2 regions of the Solibacillus sp. FSL R7-0682 genome follow, and region 2 is predicted to be linked to the other one. Evidence: riboswitches for the same ligand, from Rfam matches in the RefSeq annotation. Region 2 holds a riboswitch; the other holds the start of a gene.
What was found. Region 2 has a riboswitch for S-adenosylmethionine ahead of MKZ17_RS04480 (methionine ABC transporter ATP-binding protein). Riboswitches for the same ligand answer to the same signal wherever they lie in the genome.
Positions count from the first base shown of each region.

Region 1 (12,078 bases), 690 kb from region 2:
ATTATTGAAAAATCACAAGAAGTAAATGCATTTATGTTTTTTATTTTCATTAAAAAAGAAAGAATTCTACATACTACAATAGAATTCTCTCCCTCTAAAATATTTGTTTGTTCTCATTTATCATGTTTTGAAGTTAAAAATCTCTACCTATTCTATCTACAAGCGAGATATTTATTTATTTTCCCATTCTTCTGCAAGCATCCCGTAAACTGCATGATCTACATAATGATTATATAACCACTCAGCGCTACGTATTGTTCCTTCGTAGACGTAACCTAATCGTTCCGGAACACTTCGACTTTTTTTGTTCTCGATTGCAGCTCGAATTTCAACCTTATTCATATTAAATTCATCAAAGGCTATATTTGTCAGCCCTTTAGCAACACGTGTCATAATACCGTTTCCTTGATAAGATTCGCCTAACCAATAACCAATATATGCTGTTTTGTTTCCCCAGTTCAATTGGTTAAATCCTGCAATTCCTACAATCTCTCCCCTATACAAAATCGCTGTATTTAATCCGTTGTTTTCTGCAAAAAGCTTCATTGAAAATTTCACATAGTTTTCTGTATCATATACGGTGTTCGTTGAATCGAGCCAAGGTAACCATTCACGTAAATAAGTTCGAGACTGTTCTGTTAATTCAAAAATTCTCGGTGCATCTAGAAGCGTAACTAATTTTAATGATAGTTCTTCATCAATTGAGTATGTAAACATATTTTCCCCTCCAGAATTTTTAATGATTATTGTACCATATAAATCTACCAAAAATTTGAATTTTTACTTAAAGCGGAAATAATATAAAATGAACAAACAAAAAACAGTAGCAGGGCTACTGTTTTTTAGTTCGTATATGATAATACAGCATTCGAATATTTGGCTAATTCTTGTGTTGCTTCATTTTTTGTATTGTACTCGAACATACGAATATCGTTTCGATTATTGAAAACAGTAATGATCCACATATTTTTTGCTCCTTTTATTTTGTATATGATAATACGGCATTTTTATATTTGGCTAATTCTTTTGCCGCTTCTGCTTTTGTTGTGTATTCAAACATACGAATATCATTTTGATTATTAAATACTGTCACTACCCACATGGTTCATTTCTCCTTTGATTTCAAATTTTCATTATAAAATCGTTCATTCCCCACTGACTTTTGCAACTTGTTATATAACATCTTATTCCTCTCTCATTCTACTCCGATTTTTTTTAAATAAAAGAGATATTTGTTGGTTTTCACAATGTGTTCATAATTAAAACGCTTTCTTTGAACACTTTGTGACATCAATGTTTTTTAAGGAATAACCGTATTTCAGAAAAGCAAATCGTTAAGTAGCAACTTTTGTTATATAACAGAATAAAGCGTTTTCTCTTTTACTTTTATAGTAAGGAGAGATGTAGGGAGTAATTTTTTAAATTAGTTGAGTAAATATGAATGAGGAAAAATAATTAATTACTAGCTATCTCGTTTTTGCCATCGTAGTAATCAAACTCTTTGAATTTTAAGATTGATTAAAATTTGAAGCGTTTACTCTTCTAGTTAAGGCGAAATTCTGGAAACTATATAATTACGCCTATATAATTAATATAAAATAACTTTATATAGGAGAATGCTCATGAGTATATATAATTACTTAATTAAAAAACCAAATGGTGAAATTTTATCAATGGAAACATACCGTGATAAAGCAATGCTAATCGTTAATACTGCTAGTGAGTGTCAATTTACTTATCAATACGAGGATATGCAAAAGCTATATGAAAAATATAAAACAAGCGGCCTAGAGATTTTATCGTTCCCTTGTAATCAATTTGGCAATCAAAACCCTGAAGATGGCCAAACTTCTGCTTCAAAATGTAAACTTCAATTCGGTGTACAATACCCTATTTTCGAAAAAATTGAAGTGAACGGTAATGCTACTCACCCACTTTTCAATTATTTAAAGCATAAAGTAGATTGCCCTCCTTTTGCGCAACAGACGATGCAACAAAAAATGCTATTTAATCATATTCAAGAAAACTTCCCTGACTATTTAATCGGGCGTAATATTCGTTGGAACTTCACAAAGTTTTTAGTTGATAAAAAAGGTAAGGTTATTCAACGCTTTGAGCCAGATACATCTATGCTTGATATCGAATTGGCAATCGAACAATTACTTTAAGTACATAAAGAGCATCTAGAAAAAGCGGAAGCAATCTAGTTTAATTACCCTTTTCAAAAGTGTGAAAGGGCACTCCAATTGTAGAATGCCCTTTCCACCACTACTGAGCTTTGCGATTTATAAATTTCATCGCGGTATTTATCCATTGCTCTGTCTGTGCCTGTTTTTCTGAATCTGTATTTAACTGCCTTACAATTGCCGTTGTTGCAGCTTGTGAAGATTCGCTTACTTTATTTAATACGGTACTCGTCTCTTTTACAGATTGAATAACCAATTGAATGGTTTCCTTTTTATTATCAATGTCCTTTTTTATCCGATCCATTGTCACTGTTAGCGCTACAGTTTGTGTTTGTATACCCTCCAACTGCTTTTGAATGCCCTGAACATGTGTTAAAAGTACTTTGATTGTATTTCTTAACGGGACTACAACTATAGCCAAGCATCCTACAAATACTACGACCGCGAGTATCAAAACAATAATTGCAGCTAATAACCATGCATTCATTAGAAAACCTCCCATTTACAACATTTTATTTCCTTTATCTTATTACAACTACCCTAAAAATGGCTAATGTACCCTTTAAGGATGTGTTTATTTATAAATTTTTTTACTACATTAATCATTATTTTTTGTACAAAAATTTTTAAAAACTATTATTTGAAATAAGGGTTTCTTCTTACTTATATAACCGCATAAATTTGGATAAAACAGCATTTCCATTACTTGTTTTCAGAAAAAAAGTTTTACTCGGAAAAATTAAAATATTTTTATTTTTATATTGACAACCAGTTTACTAGGCTTTAAGATTAGGGACATATTAAACGCAACTAAATATTTTTCTTATCAAGAGAGATGGAGGGACAGGCCCTTTGAAGTCTCGGCAACAGCTATTATGCAATGTGCCAAATCCTGCAAGTGCAAACTTGGAAGATAAGATCAAAAGCGGTGAAAATTGTCCTTTCAACCTTTCGTATCTTATTTTTTATGATGCGGAAGGTTTTTTATTTTTCAACAATAACTTTAGTAGCGGAATGAAAGTAGGTTTTAATATGATTGAATTTTCAAATGTATCCAAAGTATTTAAAGCGAAAGATCGGGACGTACATGCAGTAAAAGACGTTAACTTAACGGTCAATCAAGGCGATATTTTTGGCATTATCGGATTTAGTGGCGCTGGGAAAAGTACCCTGCTTCGTCTCGTCAATTTACTTGAAAAGCCTTCAACAGGCTCCATCAAAGTCCAAGGTATTGACTTAGCGACGATATCCCAAAAAGATCTTCGTCAATTGCGCCGACGTATTGGGATGATTTTTCAAAACTTTAATCTAATGACGTCACGTACTGTCGCAGGAAATATTGGCTATCCATTAAAACTAGCTGGGGCCCCAAAAGCTGAAATTGAACGACGAACAGCGGAACTATTGAAATTCGTTGGCTTATCTGAAAAAGCAAAAGACTACCCTGAACAGTTATCAGGGGGGCAAAAGCAACGTGTCGGCATCGCCCGCGCACTTGCGACGAATCCGGATATTTTAATTTGTGATGAAGCAACTTCTGCACTCGATCCGGAAACGACTGCCGATATATTAAAACTATTAAAGCAAGTAAATCAAGAACTCGGAATTACGGTTTTATTAATTACACATGAAATGCATGTTATCCAATCGATTTGTAATCGCGTTGCGGTCATGGAAAAGGGGCAAGTCATTGAGGAGGGGGAAGTATATGAGGTATTTACACAACCACAGCATCCAACTACACAGCGCTTTATTCAATCCGTACACCAAGACATTCCGTCCGAGCAAATATTAAAAGAATGGCAACAGTCTGGTGGTCAGCATTTATATCGTATCTTATTTAAAGGCTCATTAACCCATAACCCGCTACTTTCTGAAATCACCCAAAAGCATCAAGTACCCTTCAACATTATTTACGGTTCTGTACGAGAGCTCCAAAATAAAATGTTCGGGAACTTACTTATTTCCTTCCAAGGGAATGATGCACAGGTGAAACAAGTGATCAACGAGCTTTCACAGCGAGTAGAAGTAGAGGAGGTTATTTTAAATGAAGGTTGATTGGAATACATTTTGGCCAAGAATTATTGAAGCAACTGGCGAAACGCTCTACATGGTTATTTTAACGCTTATTTTTGGCTCTATTCTTGGTATAACAATAGGTTTACTTTTATTTGTAACACGAGAAAATAATATTTTGGAAAGTAAAATTACATACACTGTGCTGAATATTTTAATCAACATTATTCGCCCGATTCCATTTCTTATTTTCTTAGTTGCGCTATCTCCTCTAACTCGAATCGTTATGGGGACAACAATTGGAACAACTGCAGCTGTTTTCCCTATGACGATTGCAGCCGCCTTTGGAATTGCGCGCATTGTTGAAACAAACTTAATTAGTATCGATCCAGGTGTTATTGAAGCGGCAAAAGCGATGGGGGCAAGTCCACTGCAAATTATTTTTACGGTATTAATTCCGGAAGCGTTAGGTCCCCTTATTTTAGGTTTAACCTTCGTCACAATCAGCTTAATCGACTTCTCTGCTATTGCAGGAACAGTTGGCGGCGGTGGTTTAGGTCACATTGCAATCACCTATGGTTATCAGCGATTTGACGGTAGCGTCATGATAGTGACAGTTATTATATTAATTATTCTTGTACAGCTAGCTCAGTGGTTAGGTAACTTCTTAGCAAAAAAAATATTAAGACGATAGGAGAAAAATAACATGAAAAAATTATTATTATCAGCAGTAACAGCCGTATCAGCCTTTACATTAGCAGCTTGTGGAGGCAACGAAAATGAAGTCGTAAAAATTGGTGTAAATGGTGCAGACGGTGCACAGTGGCCGATTTTAGAAGAGAAGTTAGAAAAAGAAGGTATCGAAATTGAATTGGTTGAATTTGCCGACTATACATTACCAAATAATGCATTAGCACAAGGCGAAGTCGACTTAAACGCCTTTCAACACATTTCATTTTTAGCAAGTTATGTCAACGAAAGTGGCAATGATTTAATTCCATTAGGCTCAACTGTGTTTGCCCCACTTGGCTTATATTCAGAAAAAATTAAAGATATAAAGGAAATAAAAGAAGGTGACAAAATTGCCATCCCTGATGATCCTTCTAACCAAGCACGTGCATTGCGCCTATTAGAATCAGCAGGCTTTATCCAATTAGCAGAGGACTTCGGGTTATTCGGAGATCCATCAAAAATTACTGCCAACAAACTAAACTTAGATATCATTCCAATGACCGCACAGCAAACACCACACGTTTTACCTGATGTTGTAGCTGCTGTTATCAATAACGGAATCGCTGGACAAGCGGGTTTAAATCCTGGTGAGGATCCAATTTACCGAGAGCTAGCTGAAGATGAAAGTGTTTTCCCTTACGTGAATATCATTGCTGGACGAGCAGAAGATAAGGACAATGAAGTATATCAAAAAATTATTGAGCTCTATCACACAGAGGAAATTGAAAAAGCAATTCACGATGATACAAAGGGTGGTCAAATCATGACGGTCCTATCAGATGGTGAACTACAACAAACTTTCGAAGATTTAAAAGTACAATCAAAATAACGAGGGGGAATTATCATGTCAGTTACAGTTGAAAGCAAATCAGTTATTGCACAATCCGTCTATCAAAATAAAGAGGCTTACATCACCGTAAGTAAAGCAATACACGCAAATCCTGAAATCGGAAATCAAGAAGTTTTCGCTAGCGAGCAGCTAGTAAAAGTTTTACGCGAGGCAAACTTTATAGTAGATACAGCTGTAGCGGGCCATGAAACTTCCTTCTATGCACATAAAGATAGCGGTAAACCCGGCCCAACCATTGCCTATTTAGCAGAATACGACGCTTTACCCGGTCTTGGTCATGCATGTGGTCATAATATTATTGGTGTCACAAGTATTGCGGCAGCTATTGCCCTTGCAGAGACAATTGATACGGTAGGTGGTAAAGTAATTGTGCTAGGTACACCAGCTGAAGAAGGTGGCCCTAATGGTAGTGCAAAAGGTAGTTTCGTTCGTCATGGTTTCCTTAAAAATGTTGATATTGCGATGATGCTCCACCCTTCTGGCAAAACAGGCGTGACAAATGAATCTCTTGCAGTAGATCCCCTAGATTTTCACTTTTACGGAAAAGCAGCACACGCTTCTGCTTCTCCAGACAAAGGAATTAACGCATTAGATGCAGTGATTCAATTATTCAACAGCATTAATGCTTTGCGTCAACACGTGCCGTCGGATGTTCGTATTCATGGTATTATTACACATGGTGGGGATGCACCAAATATCGTCCCTGACTATGCATCCGCACGCTTTTATATTCGTGCTACTTCTTGGTCAAAAACAGAGGAAGTATCAAATAAAATCCGTCAAATTGCAGAAGGTGCAGCACTTGCTACTGGTGCAACAGTAAAAGTGGAACGCTTCCAAAATGAAGTTAAGGACCTTGTTGTGAACGAAGTAATAGACCGCATATTAGCTGAAAAATTATCTACGCTTGGAGAAGACGTACACCCACGTGGTCACCGTTCTCCTGGCTCAACAGACGCTGGAAATATAAGCTATGAAGTGCCGACCTCACATGGCTATATTAAAATTGGCACAGATGATTTAGTCGCTCATACAAATGAGTTCCGTGATGCTGCCAACTCTGATAAAGGTTATGAAGCACTGATTACAGGTGCTATCGCTCTTGCGGAAACAGGCTTTGCGTTTTTACAATCTCCTAAGCTTGTAAAAGAAGCAAAAGCAACTCACCAACAAGCATTAAAGGCGAAAGCACTTCTATAATTAAACAATTTTTTAAATTATTAAAAGCTTAGCACTGCGCTAAGCTTTTAATAATTTTATTTCGATATTTTTATTATATTTTTTCAGTAGTTCTAACACTTCATTCAATTTCGCAAGCTCATCCTTTTCTACCATAAACGCATTTTCATCGTGCTGGGCTACATAAGAGCTACTAAGATACTCCTCATTTTCTTTCGTAATAAATCGTACATAGCCAAAAGTAATGCCTGATTCTTTATAATCAATGCGAATCAACTCGTCAAAGGCAATCGTCTTCTTACGCGGTTTAGCTCTAGTAATAATCCACCATTTCTCACCATTATAATCAATCGCCACTTCATTTTTATCGACCTCTACTTTATATCCACCAAATAATTTAAAACTATATGTCTTCATTTGTTAAACTCCATTTCAAAACGTCATTACTTAAATTATACGAACTTTACCGCTAAAATTCTAATTTCTACCGTTATAAATGAGTGTTAATTATATAAGTAGGATTTATTCGAAAAATGAATAGCTGTTAACATGAGCATTATAATTAAAAACAGTTCAAATGCGTTTGTAATAGCGTTACTTCCAACATCTATTGGTATAGCACTCCCTAAACTCATTACGACCGTACCAACTAGCATCCACCACCATTCTACCTTCCACCATAACGCTATAGATGCAAACAGCAATGCTACAAGTACAATTACGATCATCGGCGGTGGACCAGAAGCTTCTTGTGTCGATACATAGCTCAGTACACCATATGCATCTTGAATTGCTAACCGAAGTCCATGTAATTCTACAAAATACTCAGCAATTATTGCGACGATGGTCAAGCTACTATACAAATAGAGCATCCAGTTTTTTTGTGCCAGATGAATACCTGCTTCCCTCAAAATAAAGTAAGAAAACAAGATAAGGGTTGGTGTAAATAAAGCATGAAGCCAATATCGCCCGTAGTTCAGTAGCTCCAATAGCTCCCCTCCCCCAATTAAATGACCAACAGCTAAAACCCCATTATCATAAATTAATGCAATGACCACTAAAAATAAAATGGCCGAAGCGGTTTTTTTATGTCTCTTTACCCCCCAAATTAACACGAATATATATAGCAATGTAAATACACCAAAAAGGATTGGATCCAAAATCATTCCTCCCATTTCTGTTATTTCTTTTTATTACCCTTTTTTACATTTTATTAAGAATTTTTATCAAAAATAAAATAATTAACAAGTGATTATATCTCCAAAAATTCGGGGAAAAACATAGAAAAGTTTTGAGGAGGATAAAAATGAACTTACACAGTGGAACATTATTTTGGCCAACTACTTTTTCTAAACCAACTCATATAAACCCTCCTATTAAACCCCACTATGATGCGCTTATAGTCGGAGGTGGCATGAGTGGAGTTCTTACTGCAAAAGCATTACTAGATGAAGGACTTCAAGTCGCATTGATTGAAAGAAATGAAATCGGTTCAGGGAGCACATTAGCTAATACAGGTCTATTACAATATTCCAACGATATTCAGCTACATGAATTAGCCGACTTAATTGGTGAGCAAGATGCAGTTACATTTTATAAATTTTGCTATGAAGCCGTAGATTCTATAGAAGAAATTGCTTTAACATTACCAAGTCACGCAGATTTTATTCGAAGACCTAGCATTTGTTTTGCAAGTAAGAAGATGGATGTAAAAAAATTAGAAAAAGAGTGTAAAACATTGATTAAACATGGTTTCCCTGCAGAATATTGGAATGGCATCGTCACAAAAAAAAGACTACCATTCGAAACCGAAGCCGTACTTTTTACAGAAAATGATGCAGAAATTAATCCTTATAAATTTGTGGTTAGCTTAACAGAGCAATTAAAAACACGCGGTCTAGATGTTTTTGAACAAACGATTGTCAATATTATTGAAGACGAAGAAACCCATGTAGTCGTACACACAATTGAGGGAGTTTTTACAGCAAAAAGGATGATTTACACAACGGGCTATGAAAGACTGCCTTATGGAAGGATGAAGGGGACTGATGTTAATCGTTCTTATGCCATCGTAACAGAGCCACAAACTAGAGAAATGGATTGGTTTGAAAATGCCCTCATTTGGGAAACTGCCCGTCCTTACATTTATATGAGAAAAACAATTGATAATAGAATTATTATCGGTGGATTAGATGAAGGGAATGCAACCCCTTCTAATAGCGAAAGTAAAATTGACCATATGGGGCAACTATTACTGAATCGGTTACATGAACTTTTGCCCGGTGAATCTTTTGAAGCACCTTATAAATATTGTGCATCATTCGGTGAATCCGTCGATCATTTACCGTTTATCGGTGAACATCCGAGTAAACCGAATCACTTTTATTTACTTGGATATGGGGGAAATGGCACGGTTTATAGTATGCTCGGCTCAAAAATCTTAGCCGATTTAATTATGAATCGACCGAATGATGCTGCACGAATTGTGACACTCGACCGAAAGCATGGAATAAAGGAATAAGAAATATGCATGAGTGAAATCATTTCACTTATGCGTATTTTTTATTTTATTGAAAAGTATTCCGTAAAACGAAATATTGAGTTATAATTACCGTTAATTATCTAAATATACAGAATTTTTATACTTATTTGTATTTTAAAAGGAATATCGTACTTCTTAGGAATAACTACTCATATAAATTAATAGCATTTTCTAAATTCATTATTTAACACAAGGAGTGGATTGAATGACTTTAAAAGAAAGTTTACATGTGGATTTACAGGCAAATTACACGGTTATGGTGGAGTTACGGAGACATTTACATATGTATCCAGAGCTATCCTTCCAAGAAGTCAATACACCCAAGCTCATTGCGGAAAAGCTTACTTCTTATGGCATCGAAGTAAAGGAAAAAGTCGGAGGAAATGGAGTTGTTGGTTATTTAAAAGGCGCTTTTGATGGGCCAACAATTGCCTTACGTGCAGATTTTGATGCTTTGCCAATTCAAGATGAAAAGGATGTTCCATACAAGTCTAAAATAGATGGTGTAAGTCATGCATGCGGACATGACATCCATACTGCAGCACTTCTTGGTTTGGCAAAAACACTTTCATCCTTCCGTGATTCATTACACGGTAATATTGTATTTATTCACCAATTTGCGGAAGAATCCGCTCCAGGCGGTGCCATTTCCATGGTGAAAGACGGTTGCCTCGACGGTGTCGATTACGTTTATGGTGCACACGTTTCATCAATAAGCCCACTCGGTACAGCATTATTTTGTGAAGGCTATTCGATGGCAGCTGCAGACTTCTTTAAAGTTACGATTCAAGGCCGTGGAGGACATGGGGCTTCCCCACATGAAACTGTTGATCCGATTGTGGCCGCAGCACAGTTTGTATTTGGCGTACAACCAATCGTTAGTCGAAATACAGACCCTCTTCAATCTGCTGTTATTACAGTGGGTAAAATTGAGAGCGGCACAGCAAACAATGTCATCCCAGATACGGCATTTTTAACTGGAACAGTTCGTACCTTTAATCCAGACGTGCGTAATTTAATTGAACAAAAGCTCATAAATCTATGCAAGGCAATCGAAATTCAATACGATGCAAAGCTTGATTTTACTTATACACGCGGCTACGATGCTGTATATAATCATCCTTCTGAAACGAAGATATTACGTGATGCCGTTGCGCAAAACTTATCACACCTAGTTACAATGGATGTTCCTCCACGCATGGGTGCAGAGGATTTCACTTATTACCTACAAGAAAGACCCGGTACCTTCTTCTTCGTCGGCGGAGGTAATTCAGAAATTAATGCGACGTATCCGCATCACCATCCAAAATTTGATGTCGATGAAAAATCGATGGTGCATATTGGAGAGGTCTTTTTACAAGCACTAAAATTACACGGTATCATCCAAGAATAAGAACAAAAGAGTTAGTGTGTCTATCCACCCTAATTGTAAATAAGCACAATTACATGACAGGCGACTAGAGGAAGCGCATTCCTTCTAATCGCCTTTTTATTTTAAGCCTCTTCTTGTTCTTTCACTTTATTCGGTAATAAAGCTGATAATAAAATGACTAGTAAGCCGACTACTGCAATCCACACAAGTACTGCGATTGACATACTCCATGATAGGCTTTGACCAAAGAAGAACAGCTCACGTAAACCCTCCACCATGAAGCGCATTGGTAACCAGGAGTATATCCAATCACGATAAAATACTGACATCATTTCTGGTGCCATTGCGAGTAGCGGGGCCCCGAAAAATAGTAATAATACGAAGATCGGGATTCCTTTAATCCCAGTAAAGAAAGAACTGCTAAAATCATCATAATAAAACTAAAAGATGTAATCGTTAAAAAAAGTGCTGTGTCCATAAAATCTGGAATGGTAAAGCCGACCATTGAACTTGCAAGCCATGTTAAACCAAAACCAATAATGATGGCTGTCACTAAGCTAATACCTATTTGAACTAATTTCAAAATAAAGCCTTCCTTACGAGTATTGACGGCCGTTTTACTTGCAGCAAAGAATAAAAGAGCTGCAGTTGCTAAACTTCCAATCCATAACGGTTGAAATAGAGACATTGGTGAGTTACCATTTGCACTATTTTCACCTATTTTATTGACAGTTGTTACTACTTTTTCAATTGGAACTGCAACTGTTGCCGCCTGTTTAGCCGTTAACGTCAACCCTTGAGCAGAGAAGCCTTCTAAAATTTCTGACCGCACATTCATATTTAAATTATCTACAATACCATTTAATAGTTGATTGGCCACTGTTGCAGCCGCTGTATTCATCCCTTGGTTTATATAAATTTCAACATTCGGATTTGTCGGCGCAATTGTTCTTAAAGATACCTGCTTAGCACTAAAATCTTTTGGAATAACGAAAGCCGCATAATATTCCTGTTCATCTAATCCTTTTTTCATATCCTCTACAGAGCCTATTTCTACCCATTTAACAACCGGCTCTTCATCGTCTTTTGCAGTTACATTTTGTTGCATCATTTCAACCATTGTTTGCCCCATATTCCCGATGGGAGCATTTATATTTATTCCTCTGAAGTATGTATTAAATGTGCACACTCTCAAAATTTT
Region 1 covers NZ_JBBOUI010000001.1:197,488-209,565, reverse strand. Annotated here, with positions in the region: gene MKZ17_RS01100 (GNAT family N-acetyltransferase) at 172-717, opposite strand; gene MKZ17_RS01095 (hypothetical protein) at 843-965, opposite strand; gene MKZ17_RS01090 (hypothetical protein) at 980-1,102, opposite strand; gene MKZ17_RS01085 (glutathione peroxidase) at 1,623-2,168, shown strand; gene MKZ17_RS01080 (DUF948 domain-containing protein) at 2,269-2,673, opposite strand; SAM riboswitch class I at 3,007-3,106, shown strand; gene MKZ17_RS01075 (methionine ABC transporter ATP-binding protein) at 3,219-4,244, shown strand; gene MKZ17_RS01070 (methionine ABC transporter permease) at 4,234-4,896, shown strand; gene MKZ17_RS01065 (MetQ/NlpA family ABC transporter substrate-binding protein) at 4,909-5,763, shown strand; gene MKZ17_RS01060 (M20 family metallopeptidase) at 5,779-6,984, shown strand; gene MKZ17_RS01055 (hypothetical protein) at 7,024-7,380, opposite strand; gene MKZ17_RS01050 (phospholipid phosphatase) at 7,467-8,123, opposite strand; gene MKZ17_RS01045 (NAD(P)/FAD-dependent oxidoreductase) at 8,270-9,484, shown strand; gene MKZ17_RS01040 (M20 metallopeptidase family protein) at 9,711-10,898, shown strand; partial or broken gene MKZ17_RS01035 (YhgE/Pip domain-containing protein) at 11,000-12,078, opposite strand, start outside.
Region 1: it holds a riboswitch for S-adenosylmethionine, as region 2 does, so the genes downstream of both, MKZ17_RS01075 (methionine ABC transporter ATP-binding protein) here and MKZ17_RS04480 (methionine ABC transporter ATP-binding protein) in region 2, are expected to answer to the same signal.

Region 2 (12,078 bases):
CTACAAAAACTATTAAAGCAAAAACCAGCGCCACTTTCATCGAAAAAAAATCTAGCATTAATTACGCCAGGGAACTTTGATGATGATCTAGATAAGTTGAAAGATGTAGACTGGATTATCGAAGTTATCGTAGAAAAATTAGAAATTAAAAAAGGTTTATTTGAAAAGATTGATGCAGTGCGTAAGCCAGGCACAATTGTATCATCGAATACATCAGGGGTAAGCATTAACGCAATGGCGGAGGAACGTTCAGAAGATTTCCAAGCACATTTCCTTGGAACACACTTCTTCAACCCACCACGCTATTTGAAATTACTAGAAGTCATTCCAGCAAACACTACAAAATCAGAAGTTGTCGAGTTCATGAAAGTGTTCGGTGAAGACGTACTTGGTAAAGGTGTTGTAATTGCAAAAGATACACCAAACTTTATTGCCAACCGTATAGGAACATACGGTTTGTTAGTAACAATGCAAGAAATGGTTGCCCGTAATTATTCAGTAGGTGAAGTAGATTCAGTGACGGGGCCAATTATTGGTCGTCCAAAATCGGCGACATTCCGAACACTTGATGTAGTAGGTCTTGATACGTTTGCGCATGTGGCTAAAAACGTATATGACCATACAACGGGTGAAGAGCAAGCGGTATTTGAAGAGTCACCAATTTTAAACAAGATGATCTCAAATGGTTGGTTAGGTGCTAAGTCTGGTCAAGGCTTCTTTAAAAAGGAAGGAAAACAGATTTTAGAATTAAATTTATCAACATTTGAATACGAGCCAACAAAAAAACTTGTTGCCCCTTCTCTTGAAATGGCAAAACAAGCAAAAGGTCCTGGCGGTAAATTAAAAACATTAATATACGCAAAAGACCGCGTTGGTGAATTATTATGGAACTCATTTGCTCCAACATTAATCTATTCTGCCAAGCTATTAGGTGAAATTGCAGATGACATCGTAGCAATTGACAATGCGATGAAATGGGGCTTCGGCTGGGCACAAGGTCCATTCGAAATGTGGGATGCAATCGGGGTAGAAAAATCAATCGAAAAAATGAAAGAAGAAGGGCGTGAAATCCCTGCTTTCGTAACAAGTTTACTAGACAATGGATTCACAACGTTCTATTCAGAAATTGATGGGGACCTAGCTTACTATAATGGTACAGAGTATGTAAAAGTACCAATAAATGAAAAAGCAATTGATTTAAAACGTTATAAGAAAAAACATGGTGTTATTAAAGCAAATTCAGGTGCAAGTTTAATAGACATTGGTGATGGCATTGCATTACTTGAGTTCCACTCTCGTTCAAATGCAATTGGGTTAGATATCATTCAAATGATTAACTATGCAATTGATGAAGTAGAGAAAAATTTCAAAGGCCTTGTTATTGGTAACCAAGGTAAAAACTTCTGTGTGGGAGCTAACCTAGGGATGATTTTAATGGAGGCACAAGACGATAATATTTTCGAATTAGATTTCGTTATTAAGTCATTCCAACAAGCGATGCGCCGTATTAAATATAGTTCGAAACCTGTTGTAGCAGCTCCATTCCAAATGACGTTAGGAGGAGGAGCAGAAGTATGTTTACCAGCTGCACATATTCAAGCTTCAGCAGAAACATATATGGGTCTTGTTGAAGTAGGAGTTGGCCTAATTCCAGGCGGTGGCGGTAACATCGGTCTATATGAAAAATTCATTAAAGGCTTACCGAATGGTGTAGAAGTAGATTACCAGCATATTGCGAATAAAGTATTTGAAACAATTGCAATGGCAAAAGTTTCGACTTCTGGTGAAGAAGCACGTGAAAACAACTTCTTAAACTTTGCGGATGGTATTTCTGTGAACCCAGATCACTTAATTTATGATGCAAAACAGGCAGCATTAGCACTAGCTGAAGCTGGCTACACACCGCCAGTGAAAAAGTTAGTGAAAGTGGTCGGTGCACCGGGATATGCAACATTATTACTTGGAGCTCAAGGTATGTTTGATTCAGGCTTCATTTCAGAGCATGATCTTAAAATTGCAAAGAAATTAGCTTATGTAATTGCCGGTGGTAAAGTACCATATGGAACAGAAGTTTCGGAAGATTATTTATTAAACCTTGAAAAAGAAGCATTCCTACAATTAGTTGCAGACTCAAAATCACAAATGCGTATGCAACACATGCTTGTAAAAGGAAAGCCATTACGTAACTAATGTAAAACGTTCTATTAAATATTTTGCGCTAGCGGCAATATTGCTGCTAGCGATTACAAGGGGGAAACATCATTATGCGTGAAGCCGTTATCGTTGCAGGAGCGAGAACACCAATCGGACGTGCAAAAAAAGGGACACTAGCCAATACACGTCCAGATGATTTTGGTGCAGTAGTAGTTAAGGAAACGTTAAAGCGTGCGGGCTATGAAGGTCCGATTGATGATTTAATTATGGGATGTGCGATGCCAGAAGCAGAGCAAGGAATGAACGTTGCACGTTTAGTTGGAGCACTAGCAGGATTACCTGATACAACACCAGCATTAACAGTAAACCGCTTCTGTTCATCAGGTTTACAAACAATTGCATATGCTGCCGAGCGCATCATGCTTGGTCACTCAAAAGCAATCGTTGCAGGTGGTACTGAATCTATGAGTATGATTCCGATGACTGGTAACACAGTGCGCTTAAATCCAAAATTAGCCGAGGAGGCACCTCAATACTATATCGGTATGGGGCATACAGCAGAAGAAGTAGCAAATCGCTACAACGTTACGCGTGAAGATCAAGATGCATTTGCAGTACGTTCTCATGAATTAGCTGAAAAGGCGATTAAAGAAGGAAAATTTAAAGACGAAATCGTTCCAATAGAAGTGACGGAGTACTATGTGGACGAAAATAATAAATTACAAGAGAAGAAAACTACCTTTGATACAGATGAAGGCGTACGTCCAGGTACTTCACTAGAAGGTTTAGCGAAGTTACGCCCAGCATTTAACGTGAAAGGATCAGTAACAGCTGGTAACGCTTCACAAACATCTGACGGAGCAGCAGCGGTGCTAGTTATGGACCGTGAAGAGGCTGAAAAGCAAGGCATTCAACCACTTGCAAAATTTTTAGGCTTTGCAGTTGGTGGTGTACCACCAGAAGTAATGGGAATCGGTCCAATTGTAGCAGTTCCAAAAGCATTAGAAATTGCGGGGATTACACAAGATGAAGTAGACCTTTGGGAAATTAACGAAGCATTCGCATCTCAATCAATCCAAGTTGTTCGTGAGTTAGGAATTGATATGGATAAAGTGAATGTAAACGGTGGTGCTATCGCATTAGGTCACCCACTTGGCGCAACAGGTGCTATTTTAACTGTCAAATTAATTAATGAGTTAAAACGACGTGGCGGTAAGTACGGTGTTGTAACAATGTGTATCGGCGGCGGAATGGGCGCAGCTGGAGTATTTGAAGTACTTTAACTTTTATAAACAGATTACAAAGACCTTAGGGAGGAATTTATTATGGAACAAACAAAAAGCATTATTAAAGGTGGCGGCTTCTTAATTGAGGACGTAGAAATCAATCGCGTAATTACACCAGAAGACTTTACTGATGAGCAAAAAATGATTGCTCAAACAACACAAGAGTATGTACAAAATGAAGTCGTACCTGTGATTGAAAACTTAGAGCATCATGAATTCGAACATTCAGTACGTTTATTAAAAACTGCGGGTGAGTTAGGTTTATTAGCTGCGGATGTGCCAGAAGAATATGAAGGCTTAGGCTTAGACAAAATTTCGTCAGCATTAATCGCTGAAAAAATGTCACCAGCTGGTGGCTTCTCCATTACACATGGTGCCCATGTAGGGATTGGTTCTTTACCAATCGTATTATTCGGTAATCATGAGCAAAAATCGCACTACTTACCAAAATTGGCTTCTGGTGAGTTAATCGCAGCATATGCACTAACTGAGCCGGGTTCAGGTTCTGATGCATTAGGTGCAAAAACTACTGCAAAATTAAATGATGCTGGAACACACTACATTTTAAACGGTGAAAAGCAATGGATTACAAATGCTGGTTTCGCTGATGTATTTGTAGTTTATGCAAAAATTGACGGCGAGAAATTCACTGCATTTATTGTAGAGCGCTCTTACCCAGGTGTTTCTGTAGGTCCAGAAGAGAAGAAAATGGGCATTAAATCGTCTTCTACTCGTACTTTAATTTTAGAAGATGCAGAGATTCCAGTTGAAAACTTACTTGGTGAAGTAGGTCGTGGTCACGTAATCGCATTCAACATTTTAAATATCGGACGTTACAAACTAGGGGTAGGTACAGTAGGTGCATCTAAACGTGCATTTGAGCTTGCTGTTGCTTACACAAATCAACGTCAACAATTTAAAACAAAGTTATCTGATTTCAACTTAACAAAAGAAAAAATTGCGACAATGGCGTCACATATTTACGCATCTGAGTCATTAAATTACCGAACTGTTGGTTACTTTGAGGACCGCTTAAGTCAGCTATCTGATGACGAACAAAAAGATGGTAAATCAGTTGCTGCTGCAATTGCTGAATATGCAATCGAATGTTCAATTGCAAAAGTATTTGGTTCTGAAACATTAGACTTTGTAGCGGATGAAGCAGTGCAATTACATGGTGGTTACGGCTTCATGGCAGAGTATGAGGTAGAACGTATTTACCGCGACTCACGTATTAACCGTATTTTTGAGGGTACAAACGAAATCAACCGTATGATCGTACCTGGTACATTCATGAAAAAAGCACTTAAAGGTGAGTTACCATTATTACAAGTTGCTCAAGAGTTACAAAATGAGCTATTAATGTTAATGCCTGAGGAAATTGGTGAAGCGGCATTAGAGCAAGAGAAATATTTAGTGAAAAACGCGAAGAAGATTGCTGTTCTTGTAGCTGGTGCAGCGGCACAAAGATTTGGTGCCAAGTTAGATCAAGAACAAGAAGTACTAGTGAATATCGCCAACATTGCAAACCAATTATATGCAATGGAATCTGCAGTAATCCGTACGCAAAAAGCAATTGAGCGTGACGGTGAAGAAAAAGCAGCACAAAAAATTCTATACACACAAATTTTCTGTCAAGAAGCATTTGCAGAAATCGAAAAAGAAGCAAAAGAAACATTACTTGCTTCAGTTGAAGGAGATAATGGTCGTATGATCTTATCAGCGTTACGTAAATTAACTCGTAGCAACCCTTACAACTTAATTCCGAAAAAGCGTGAAGCTTCGGCAAAACTAATTGAAGCTGAAAAGTATGTAGTTTAATAGTTACTAAAAAAAAATCGGGTGCAGGACGCTGCATCCGATTTTGCGTTGTGCTAGCGAATCCGTTACAATAAGAAGAAAGTTCACGATAAAAAGGAGTACCAGCATGACAATTCAATTGATTCAATATCCAAAATGTACAACTTGTAAAAAAGCTCAAAAATGGTTAGACGAAAATGGGGTCCAATACGAAAACATTCATCTTGTCGAGCAAACACCTTCTAAAGAGCAATTAAAAGCATATTATGAAGCAAGTGGCTTGCCATTGAAAAAATTCTTTAATACATCTGGTCAAAAGTACCGTGAGCTTGGCTTAAAAGATAAGCTAGCGAATATGTCTGAGGACGAGCAATTAACATTACTTGCATCAGACGGGATGTTAATTAAACGACCTATCGTTACAGATGGTAATAAATTAACATTAGGATTTAAGGAGTCTGACTTCTCGGAAACTTGGAAATAAAGCGCTATTCTTGTTGAATTTCCGAACGAAATATGGCAAACTGAACATGAATGTACTACATATTACTTGGAGGTTTTCTCATGAGCACACCAAAAGAATTACGTTATACAAAAGAGCACGAGTGGGTAAAAATTGAAGACGGCAAAGCTACAATCGGAATTACTGATTTCGCTCAATCTGAATTAGGTGACATCGTATTCGTTGAGTTACCAGAAGTAGGTGACGAGATTGCAAAAGACCAGCCATTCGGTAGCGTTGAGTCTGTAAAAACAGTTTCTGAACTATACGCGCCTGTATCAGGTACTGTAGTAGCTATTAATGAAGAACTTTCAGACAACCCAGAATACGTTAATGAATCTCCATACGGCACGGCATGGATGATTACAGTAGAATTATCGGTAGAAGCAGAAGTAGAAGATTTAATGGATGCTGACGCTTATGCGGAATTAATCGAACAATAATTAATTTTTGCGCTAAAATCTGAGTGATCAGGTTTTAGCGTTTTTTTTATAATATAAAATAGGCGAGGATTCTTAATAATGAGTCATATGGTATGCTCTTAGTATTAGAGAAGCTATGAAGGAGGCTCACAATGGAAAAATGTATTATCGTTGAGGGACGTTCAGATAAGCTAAAAATTACCCCGCTTTTTAATGAACAAGTAGAGATTCTTTGTACAAATGGTACAATTAGTGAAGACGATTTAATTGAATTATTAGAACCATATGAGCATTATGAAATGGTGACGATGTTTGATGCAGATCGAAATGGTGAAAAATTACGTAAGCTCATGAACCGCGTCTATTCAGAGGCGCAACATTTAATTATTCCATTTCAATTTCGAGAAGTAGCCGAAACACCAACCAAAGTTTTAATTAAGCTTCTTAAAGATGCGAAATTTATTATTAAAGAAGGATGACATCAAGATGGAACAGTGGACGAAAGAAGTATGGGAACAACAAATCCAGCAACATCGGAAAACAGCCTTATATATTTATACACCAATGTGTGGCACATGTGGTGTAGCAAAAAAAATGTTAGAAGTAATTGAGCAATTATTACCGGATTTTCCATTAGGTATGACAAATATCAATTATATGGAGCAATTAGCTTACGAATTGAAAATTGAAAGCGTACCTTGCTTAATTATTTCAGAAGATGGTCAAATTACAGAAAAGATATATGCATTTCAATCCGTACCTTTTTTGTATGAAATATTAAAAAAATAATTGACGTATGCAGTTTACCATGATAAAGTAACATTCATAATAAATAAACTTAATAGCGTTACTCTTATAAAGAGTGGTGGAGGGAAGTGCCCTATGAAGCCCGGCAACCAGCATTATATTTAATGAAAAGGTGCCAATTCACACAAAGATTATCTTTGAGAGATGAGAGAACGGTTCAGCGTATATGTGAAAACCTTTCTACTTGTCTTTGTAGAGAGGTTTTTTATTGTTAGATGGCGCTTTTAACGCCTTTGTTCGATTTCGAAGATGCGAAATGTGCAGGAATGTTTTGAAAATAACTGGTTGGTTATTTCAGATTAAAGGAGTTTAAACAATGATTGATATACAAAATATAACGAAAGTTTACAAGACGAAAAGCGGCGAGCTTAAAGCAGTAGATAATGTAAACTTATCGATTAAAAATGGAGAAATATTTGGCATTATCGGTTATAGTGGTGCCGGTAAAAGTACAATGATTCGCCTGTTAAATGGGTTAGAAAAGCCAACTACCGGTTCAGTTATTGTCAACGGCCAAGATATTTCGAAGGCTTCCGGAACTACTCTACGTGAAGCGCGACAAAAGATTAGCATGATTTTTCAGCATTTTAATTTACTTTGGTCTCGTACAGTTGAGGAGAATATTGCATTTCCATTAGAAATTGCTGGAGTACCAAAAGAAGCACGTGCAAAGCGTGTAGAAGAATTAATTGAGCTTGTAGGTTTATCTGGCCGCGGTAAAGCTTACCCATCACAGCTATCGGGTGGGCAAAAGCAACGTGTCGGAATAGCAAGAGCACTTGCCAACAATCCAGAAGTCTTATTGTGTGATGAAGCGACATCAGCACTTGATCCAGAAACAACGGAATCAATATTAGAGTTACTGTTAGACATTAATAAAAAAATCGGCTTAACGATTGTTCTAATTACCCATGAGATGCATGTTATTCGGAAAATATGCCATCGTGTCGCTGTTATGGAAGCCGGTAAGGTAGTTGAGCAAGGGGATGTTCTTCAAGTATTCCAACAGCCTCAAGCACCAATTACGAAAAACTTTGTATCACAAGCATCAGGGGAAACACAAGAAATGCAAGCTTCCATCGAGCATATTTTAGCGAATCATCCATCTGGTAAGATTGTAAAATTAAGCTTCGTTGGTCAAACGACAGAGCAACCTGTTATTTCACAAATCATTAAGCAATTTGATATTGTCGTAAATATTGTTCACGGTAAAATTTCAACAACAACTAGTGGTTCATTAGGTACTCTATACATTCATATTGACGGTACTCCAGATCAAGTGACTGCCGCATTAAATGTTTTAGCGCAACATGAAATTCAAACGGAGGTGATTGAGCATGCTTGAGCAATTATTTCCGAATGTTGACTGGGGTAAAATGATGGAGGCAACATACGAAACATTGTATATGACAACAATTGCTACGGTCATTACATTCGTGTTAGGGATTATTATCGGAATTGTTCTCTTTTTAACGAGTGACAATCAGTTGTGGGCGAACAAAGCCGCACACTTTTTAACTGGATCAATAGTAAATATTTTCCGTTCGATTCCATTTATCGTTTTAATCATTTTATTAATTCCATTCACAAAGTTCCTTCTAGGAACAATTCGTGGTGCGAATGCAGCATTACCTGCATTAATTATTGGTGCTGCACCATTCTATGCTCGTATGGTATTAATCGCACTCCGAGAAATTGATAAAGGAGTTATTGAAGCGGCACGATCAATGGGTGCGAAAACGTCAACAATCATTTGGAAAGTGCTAATTCCAGAAAGCTTACCTGCTCTAATTTCAGGGATTACTGTTACAGCCGTTGCATTAGTAGGCTATACAGCAATGGCTGGAATTATCGGTGCAGGTGGTTTAGGAAACCTGGCATTCTTAGATGGTTTCCAGAGAAACCGTACTGACGTAACATTAATGGCGACGATCTTAATTTTAGTCGTGGTATTTATTATTCAATACATCGGAGATTTTATTACAACAAAGGTAGACAAGCGATAGTTAGAGGCGCAGGCCGTAATTATACTGATTTAGTTTTGAAGCTTTTGTATTTAAAAAATAGACGCACACTTAATTAGTGGCGCGTCTTCACGGAGAATTTACTGAATATAAAAAATGTTTCGTAAAACTAAATCAAAAATTTAAAAATAAGGTAGGGTAAAACAATGAAAAAATTATTATCAAGCGTTATTTTAGGTGCTTCAGTTTTTGCACTTGCAGCATGTGGTGGGGAAGATGAAAAATTAGTAGTAGGTGCATCGAACACTCCGCACGCAGTTATATTAGAAAAAGTGAAACCAATTTTAGAAGAGCAAGGTATCGAGTTAAAAATCGAACCATATACAGATTACGTATTACCAAACCAGGATTTAGAATCTGGTGATTTAGATGCGAACTACTTCCAACACATTCCATATTTTGAAGCTCAAAAAGCTGACTTTGGGTATGACTTTGTAAATGCTGGGGAAATTCACATCGAGCCAATCGGTATTTATTCTAAAAAGTATAAATCTTTAGAGGAACTTCCTGAAGGTGCAACAATTTTACTTTCAAACTCAGTAGCGGACCATGGCCGTATGCTTTCATTACTTGAAACAGAAGGTTTAATTAAATTAGCTGATGGTATTGATAAAACAAAAGCAGAGTTATCTGATATTGTAGAAAACCCGAAAAACTTTGTATTTGATTACGATACAGCTGCTGAAATGTTAGTACAAATGTATGAAAACGAAGAGGGCGATGCAGTATTAATCAATTCAAACTTCGCCATCGATAATGGCATTAATCCATTAGAGGATTCGATTGCAATCGAATCAAGTGAATCTTCACCATATGTCAACATTATTGCAGTACAATCTGGTGATGAAGATTCGAAAGAAATTAAAGCATTAGTTGAAGCGTTACACTCAAAAGAAATTCAAGATTTCATTTTAAAAGAGTGGGGCGGTTCGGTAGTTCCAGTTGAAAAATAATAACTAAAATAACTAAAAAATCCCGACTTTTGATTGAATATCAAAAATCGGGATTTTTTTATTGGAATCGTGTAAGTCGCGAGTAGAATTTAGAAACAAAATCTACAAATACTTGTTCAGATGGTGCGAGTTCTCTTGTTGTTGGTGCAATAATTCCGACATTTCTACGGATGACAGGTGTTGCGATAGGTACTTTAACCGTCATGCGCGGTGTAGAGTCGTAAAGAGAGCTTTCAGGTAAAAGTGTTACCCCAATTCCAGCAGCAACTAACCCTTTTAAAGCGTCCATATCTTCGCCTTCAGATGTAATATTTGGAACAAATCCAACTGAACGACATGCATCTACTGCTACCTTTTGTAAAATAAACCCTTCCGGGAATAGTACAAAATCATCATTTCGTAAATCAATTAAGTTAATACTCTCTTTTTTTGCAAGTGGATGTGTCGCTGGAAGTAAAGCATGAATGTTTTCGCTGAATAGAACAGTCGTATCAATTGTTTCATCTTTTGGAGGTAATGGACCGAGTAACGCTAAATTTAATTCGCGATTCTTTACCGCTTCAATTAAATATTTATACGATCCTTGGCGTAAATGGAAAGAAACCTCAGGGTACTCTTTTTTAAATGCTGAAATAACAGTCGGCAGAACATAGCTTGCTAAGCTCGTTGGGAAGCCGACTTTAATTGTCCCTTTTGCTGGGTCTAAATACTCTTCAACTTGCTTTGCAGCAAAATCAATAGCCTTGAGAGCGGCAATGCTGTGTTCTAAAAAAGTTTTCCCAATCGGTGTGAGTTTGACGTTACGTCCAACTCGCTCGAAAAGTGGTGCTCCAAGCTCTTCTTCTAGGTTGGCAATTTGACGGCTAATTGCAGACTGGGCAACGTGTAAATGCTCTGCTGCCTCCGAAATATGCTCCCGTTCAGCTACCTCGACAAAGTAACGTAATTGTCGTAATTCCACTAGTTACACCCCATTTATCTAAAAAGTAGATTGTTCCTATCCAAACTATATATTGTTTATATTATTTCGAAAACTTTAAAATGTAAATACGTTATTGAAAGAATGAGGGGGAATTATAATGAGTTTTCACCAGTTACCTAAAGCACAAGGACTATACAATCCGGAATTCGAACATGACGCATGTGGGATAGGAATGTATGCCAATATGAAAGGTATCGCATCACATGCCATCGTGAAAAACGGTTTAGAAATGTTATGTCGCTTAGAACACCGTGCAGGACGTGGGGGAGACGGTAAAACGGGCGACGGCGCAGGACTAATGGTACAAATTCCAGATGCCTTCTTCAAATTAAACTGTCCCGAGTTAGATTTACCTGAAAAGGGAAAGTACGGTGTAGGTCAATTATTTTTAACGGAAAATGGAGTACAATCACAAAAAATTGAACAAAAAATGAACGAGCTGATTACTGGAGAAGGTCAACAATTGATCGGCTGGAGAACAGCTCCAACAAATAAAGAAAACTTAAGTGATATCGCTCAATCGAGTGCACCTGTTGTACGTCAAGTATTTATCAAATCAACAGAAAGCGATGGCAAAGCATTTGAGCGAAAATTATATGTAATCCGTAAGCAGTTAGAGCATTGGGCAAACGAACAAGGATATGAATTATACATTCCTAGTATGTCAAGCCAGACAATGGTTTTTAAAGGATTACTTGCCCCGGAAGAAGTTAGTGACTTTTATATTGATTTACAGGATGAAAGCTTCGTATCTGCTTTAGCCCTTGTACACTCCCGTTATTCAACAAACACATTCCCATCTTGGAAGCGTGCGCACCCAAATCGTTATATTATTCATAACGGTGAAATTAACACATTACGAGGCAATATTAATTGGATGCGTGCCCGTGAACAGCAATTTGTATCGGAAGCATTTGGTGATGATCTAGAAAAATTACTACCAATTATTGATACAACGGGTTCAGACTCTTCAATGCTTGATAACGCCTTTGAGTTTTTCGTGTTAGCAGGTCGTACTCCAGCACAAACAGCTATGATGATGATTCCAGAGCCATGGACAGAAAATCCACGCATCGAGGAAGACCGCAAAGCATTTTATCAATATCACGCAAGTTTAATGGAACCATGGGATGGTCCGACAGCCATTT
Region 2 covers NZ_JBBOUI010000001.1:888,026-900,103, forward strand. Annotated here, with positions in the region: gene MKZ17_RS04445 (3-hydroxyacyl-CoA dehydrogenase/enoyl-CoA hydratase family protein) at 1-2,190, shown strand, start outside; gene MKZ17_RS04450 (acetyl-CoA C-acetyltransferase) at 2,265-3,437, shown strand; gene MKZ17_RS04455 (acyl-CoA dehydrogenase family protein) at 3,480-5,261, shown strand; gene MKZ17_RS04460 (arsenate reductase family protein) at 5,368-5,724, shown strand; gene gcvH (glycine cleavage system protein GcvH) at 5,805-6,185, shown strand; gene MKZ17_RS04470 (toprim domain-containing protein) at 6,317-6,643, shown strand; gene MKZ17_RS04475 (thioredoxin family protein) at 6,651-6,953, shown strand; SAM riboswitch class I at 7,015-7,122, shown strand; gene MKZ17_RS04480 (methionine ABC transporter ATP-binding protein) at 7,288-8,316, shown strand; gene MKZ17_RS04485 (methionine ABC transporter permease) at 8,309-8,977, shown strand; gene MKZ17_RS04490 (MetQ/NlpA family ABC transporter substrate-binding protein) at 9,142-9,948, shown strand; gene MKZ17_RS04495 (LysR family transcriptional regulator) at 10,007-10,909, opposite strand; gene gltB (glutamate synthase large subunit) at 11,028-12,078, shown strand, end outside.